2 regions of the Devosia sp. J20-27 genome follow, and region 1 is predicted to be linked to the other one. Evidence: predicted binding sites of a transcription regulator. Region 1 holds the regulator's gene; the other holds the start of a gene.

The links. Region 1 encodes HrcA, which represses chaperone genes, less so after heat shock. Its sites were predicted from a motif close to GTTAGCACTCNCNNNNNGNGAGTGCTAAC; they were not measured.
Region 2: a site for HrcA is predicted at 1,148-1,176, ahead of AC0L4C_RS19590 (co-chaperone GroES). Genes of this name have one in related genera too.

What each region holds. Positions count from the first base shown of each region.
Region 1 is NZ_CM147875.1:999,670-1,002,671, reverse strand. Features, by position in the region: gene AC0L4C_RS04865 (hypothetical protein) at 1-126, shown strand, start outside; gene grpE (nucleotide exchange factor GrpE) at 188-802, opposite strand; gene hrcA (heat-inducible transcriptional repressor HrcA) at 863-1,954, opposite strand; gene rph (ribonuclease PH) at 2,099-2,812, shown strand; gene AC0L4C_RS04845 (non-canonical purine NTP pyrophosphatase) at 2,812-3,002, shown strand, end outside.
Region 2 is NZ_CM147875.1:3,940,892-3,943,893, forward strand. Features, by position in the region: gene AC0L4C_RS19585 (glycosyltransferase) at 1-970, opposite strand, end outside; gene AC0L4C_RS19590 (co-chaperone GroES) at 1,212-1,502, shown strand; gene groL (chaperonin GroEL) at 1,553-3,002, shown strand, end outside.

The DNA.
Region 1 (3,002 bases):
GACCGCGTCACCGACGATCGCATCTCCTCGATCATCCAGTCCTATGACGACGCGGTCTACATCCAGCTCGAAACCCCCGCCGCCAGCTACCCCGTCGAAAGCTGCGAGGCCCTGCTCCACGGCTGACCGTCGGGCCATGAAAAAGGGCGCCTTGCGGCGCCCTCACGTTCTGGCCGGTCCTGAAAAATCAGACCTGCTTGTCGATGCCACCGTCCTGGGCGTGTTCGGTCGCGGTCGGGGCGCCCTTGGCGACGCCCACCATGGCCGGGCGCAGCACCCGGTCGCCAATGGCGAAGCCGGCCTGCACCACCTGCACCACGGTGCCCTCCGGATGCGTCGGATCGGGCACTTCGAACATGGCCTGGTGGCGATGCGGGTCGAACTTCTGCCCTTCCGCCTCGATCGGCTTGACGCCGTGCTTGGCCAGCAGCCGCTGCATCTCGCGTTCGGTCATCTCGATGCCGTCGATCAGCGATTTGGTGGTGCCGTCGGCGGTTTCGCGCGCCTCGGCCGGCAGCATCGTCAGCGCCCGGCTCAGCGAATCGGTGGCCGTCAGCATGTCGCGGGCAAAACCGGCAATCGCATAGGACCGGGTGTCGGCCACTTCGCGTTCCGTCCGCTTGCGCAGGTTTTCCATCTCGGCCACGGCGCGCAGCAGCCGGTCGCGCATGTCGGCGTTCTCGGCGCGCAGCGCCTCGATCGGATCCGCCTCGGGCGTGGCCGAAGCGTCGGTGGCGGCACCTTCGGCCGGCGTCACGTCATCCTGGGTGTCTGTACCGGCGGCAGTCTCGTCACTCATCATTGTCGTTTCGCAACCTGTTGTTCGCAATTGCCCCGCATATCGGCCAACGCGCCGCAAGATTCAAGCCTTGCGGTCCTGTCCGGACTTTCGCGACATCATCGCACTGATGACATTGGCGGTGTAGTCGACCACCGGCACGATGCGCGCATAGTTGAGCCGCGTCGGCCCGATGACGCCCAGCACGCCCACCACCTTCTCGTTGGCATCCTTGTACGGCGACAGGATGACCGACGATCCCGAGAGCGAGAACAGCTTGTTCTCCGAGCCGATGAAGATCTTCACGCCCTGCGCCTTTTCGGCGTCTCCCAGGAGCTCGATCAGCCCTTCCTTGCTTTCCAGCTCGTCGAACAGCTGCCGCATGCGGCCCAGGTCTTCCGAGGCCATGGCATCGTTGATCAGATTGGCGCGGCCGCGCACGATCAGGGTCGGCGCCGTCTTGCCGTTGTCCGACAGCTGCGCCATGCCGGCCTCGACCAGCTTGCGGGTCAGGTCGTCGAGCTCGGCCAGTTGCTCGGCGCGCTGGTTCTGCAGCGCCAGCCGCGCCTCGGCCAGCGTCTTGCCCGTCGCCAGATGCGCCAGGTAGTTGCCCGCCTGGGTCAGCGCGCTCGAGGTCAGCCCCGGCGGCAGTTCGACGATACGGTTTTCCACCGATCCGTCCTGCCCCACCAGCACCACCATCGCCGATTGCGCATCCAGCCGCACGAATTCGATATGCCGCAGCATCAGGTCCGACTTGTGGGCGATCACCACGCCGGCGCCATGGCTGAGCCCGGAGAGCAGCTGGCTCGCCTCGGTCAGCACGTCCTCGACCTTGCCTTCGCGCGCCGGCCCCTGGATCTGCTTTTCGATCGCCTGCCGCTCGCGCTCGTCGACGCCGCCGACTTCCAGCATCGCATCGACGAAGAACCGCAGCCCTTCCTGCGTCGGTGCCCGCCCCGCTGAGGTGTGCGGCGCCGCGATCAGTCCGAGGTCCTCGAGATCGGCCATCACGTTGCGCACCGAGGCCGGCGACAGCCCCACCGACAGCATGCGGCTCAGGTCGCGCGAGCCCACCGGCGAGCCGGTTTCGATATAGCGCTCCACCAGTCGCTTGAAGATATCCTGGCTGCGGCTGTTGAGAACCGCGAGAAAGTCCTCTGGTACCTTGTTCATCTGTCATTCATCGGCATGGCGCCGAGATGGCGCCGCTCATCTTCACCATTTAGGCAAAAACGGCGGTTGGCGATAGCGCTGCGGCATTGTTCGTGCGTCCGACTAAGGTTAAGAGGCGGTTAACAGCAAGAAAGCGAGTATTTTATGCGGCCTTCCGGACGGGCACTAGACGAGATGCGGGCGGTCACGCTCGAACGCAACGTGGCCCCGAAGGCAGAAGGCTCGTGCCTCGTCTGCTTCGGCTCCACCAAGGTCTTCGTGACGGCATCGGTCGAAACCAGCCTGCCGCCGTGGCGCCGCGGCCAGGGCCTGGGCTGGGTCACCGCCGAATACGGCATGCTGCCGCGGGCCACCGGTTCGCGCACCCGGCGCGAGGCCACAGCCGGCAAGCAGTCTGGCCGCACCCAGGAAATCCAGCGCCTCATCGGCCGCTCGCTGCGCGCCGTCGTCGACATGCAGGCACTCGGCGAAAACCAGATCACCATCGACTGCGACGTGCTCGAGGCCGATGGCGGCACCCGCACGGCCTCGATCACCGGCGCCTATATCGCGCTGGCCGATGCCATCGCCTGGCTCAAGGCCCGCAACCTCACCAAGGGCGAACCGCTGCGTGATTCGCTTGCCGCCGTCTCCTGCGGCATCTTCCGTGGCAGCCCGGTGCTCGATCTCGACTACCTCGAGGACGTCGAGGCCCATACAGATGCCAATTTCGTCATCACCGGCTCGGGCAAGTTCGTCGAGATCCAGGGCACTGCCGAACAGGTGCCGTTCAGCCGCGACGAGCTCAACCAGCTCATGGCGCTGGCCGAAAAGGGCATTGGCGAACTGACGGCCATCCAGCAGGCGGCACTCGCCTGATGGCCGGCAAGCTGACATTGCGGCGCGGCGACCGGCTGGTGCTGGCGACCCACAATGCCGGCAAGCTCGTCGAATTCCAGGCGCTGCTGGCGCCCTTCGGGCTCGACATCGTGTCGGCCGGCGAACTTGGCCTGCCCGAGCCCGACGAAACCGGCACCACCTTCATCGAGAACGCCCGCATAAAGGCGCA
Region 2 (3,002 bases), 1.0 Mb from region 1:
CGGCATAAAAGCTCAGCAGCCCGGTCCAGTAGCGACGGCCGCGCAGCTTCTTGTCGGAATAGGTCAGTTCGTTATTGAGCACATAGTTTGTCGTCATTGCGACGACGGTGGCGGCCAGCTGGGCATTGGTGAAATTGAACCCCAGATACTGATGCGTGACCCAGAGCGTCACCAGATGCACGACGACGCCGCTGCCACCGACCATGCCGAACAGCAGGAAACTGGTGGGCAGCAGGCCGCCGGTCAGCTTGGAGATCAGCAGGCCGAGGAACTGGATGACGATGAGCGGGCTCATCTTGCTCTCGCCGGCAAAGCGCGGCCGGAAGGTATAGGGCACCTCGCCGATCCTCAGCTCCCGGTCGGCGCGGCTGCGGAAGCGGGTGGCCGAGACGATGATGTCGAGCAGGATCTTGAAGCCGTCCTTGCTCAGCGTCGGAGCGATCTCGTCGAACACCTCGCGCTTCATCAGGAAAAAGCCGCTCATCGGATCGGAGAGCCGGGTGCCGGTGAGTATGCTGGAGAGCCGCGTGGCAAGCCGGCTGCCGGCCTCGCGCGTCGAGGACAGGCCGTCGCCGGCGCTGCCGTCGCCGGCGTAGCGGGTGCCCACGACGATATCGTCGCCGGCCTGGGCCCGGGCATACATCTGCGGCAGGATCGACTTATCGTGCTGGTGATCGGCGTCGATCACCGCGAAAAACGGCGCAGCGCTGGCGGAGATGCCCTCGACGACGGCCGAGCTCAGGCCCCGCCGGCCGATGCGGTGGATGCACCGGACATTGTGCCGCTCGCGCGCCAGATCCTTGACCACGGCGGCGGTGCCATCGGGCGAATTGTCGTCGACCACGATGAACTCGAAGGCGATGCCCTTGAGGGCTGTCGCCACCTTGTCATAGAGCGGCACGATATTGTCGCGCTCGTTGTAGCTGGGCACGATGACAGCCAGTTGCGGGGCAATCCACGCAGCTGCCATCGCGGGCTGTATGTCGGATCGGTCGTTCAAGGCAGAAGTCCGGGTGCGAAGTCGCGCTTGGTTAGCCGCTCGCACGGGCTAATGCAACGCCGCGCCCCGGCTTTGCGCCGCGAGACGATTTCGCTGCGGCAAAATATTGACTCTGCCCGGTGCCAGCCATATATCCCCGAGCAGCTTGTTAGCACTCACAAACGACGAGTGCTAACAGGCACCGGATTTCAACAAAGAATATGGAGCTATCATGGCTTTCCGTCCCCTGCACGACCGCGTTGTCGTTCGGCGTGTCGACAGCGAAGAGAAATCTTCCGGCGGCATCATCATCCCCGACACTGCCAAGGAAAAGCCCTCCGAGGGCGTGATCGTCTCGGTCGGCCCTGGTGCCCGCGATGAAAGCGGCAAGGTTGTCGCCCTCGACGTCAAGGAGGGCGATCGTGTGCTCTTTGGCAAGTGGAGCGGCACCGAAGTCAAGCTGAATGGTCAGGACCTGCTGATCATGAAGGAAAGCGACATCATGGGCGTGATCACGCAGTAAGCCTCCGGCTCGCAGCGTTTTCTCCCATTCAACCGTAAGGAGCGCCTCTCATGGCTGCTAAAGACGTAAAGTTTTCCACCGATGCCCGCGACAAGATGGTCCGTGGCGTCAACATCCTCGCCAATGCGGTGAAGGTGACGCTCGGTCCGAAGGGCCGTAATGTCGTCATCGACAAGTCGTTCGGCGCCCCGCGCATCACCAAGGACGGCGTCACCGTCGCCAAGGAAATCGAACTCGAAGACAAGTTCGAGAACATGGGCGCGCAGATGCTGCGCTCGGTCGCTTCCAAGACCAATGACGTTGCCGGCGACGGCACCACCACCGCGACCGTCCTGGGCCAGGCCATCGTCAACGAGGGCATCAAGCTCGTCGCCGCCGGCATGAACCCGATGGATCTCAAGCGCGGCATCGATCTGGCCGTGACTGAAGTCGTCGAGAACCTCGCCAAGGCCAAGAAGACCATTTCGTCGAACGGCGAAGTCGCACAGGTCGGCACCATCTCGGCAAATGGCGAAGCTGCCATCGGCGAGATGATCGCCAATGCCATGCAGAAGGTCGGCAACGAGGGTGTGATCACCGTCGAGGAAGCCAAGACCGCCGAGACCGAGCTCGAAGTCGTCGAAGGCATGCAGTTCGACCGTGGCTACCTCAGCCCCTACTTCGTGACCAATGCAGAAAAGATGACCGCCGTCCTCGAGGACCCGGTGATCCTGCTGCACGAGAAGAAGCTCTCGAACCTGCAGGCCATGCTGCCGATCCTCGAAGCCGTCGTGCAGAGCCAGCGTCCGCTGCTCATCATTGCCGAAGACATCGAAGGCGAAGCGCTGGCGACCCTTGTCGTCAACCGTCTCCGCGGCGGCCTCAAGGTTGCTGCCGTCAAGGCTCCGGGCTTCGGCGATCGCCGCAAGGCCATGCTCGAGGACATCGCCATCCTGACCGGTGGTTCGGTGATCTCGGAAGATCTCGGCATCAAGCTCGAGAACGTGACCCTCGACATGCTCGGCACTGCCAAGCGCGTTGAAATCTCCAAGGAAAACACGACCATCGTCGATGGTGCCGGTTCCAAGGACGACATCACGGGTCGCGTTGCGCAGATCAAGGCGCAGATCGAAGAGACCTCGTCGGACTACGACAAGGAAAAGCTGCAGGAACGTCTGGCCAAGCTCGCCGGCGGTGTTGCCGTGATCAAGGTCGGCGGCTCGACGGAAGTCGAAGTCAAGGAGCGCAAGGATCGCGTCGACGACGCCCTGAACGCCACCCGCGCTGCCGTTGAAGAAGGCATCGTCCCGGGCGGCGGCGTCGCCCTGCTCCGCGCCTCCAGCGCGCTGACGGTCAAGGGTGCGAACCCCGACCAGCAGGCCGGCATCAACCTGGTCCGCCGCGCTCTGCAGGAGCCGCTGCGCCAGATCGCCAACAACGCCGGCGACGAAGGTTCCGTGGTGATCGGCAAGATCCTCGAGAACACCTCGCTGACCTACGGCTACGACGCCCAGACCTCGA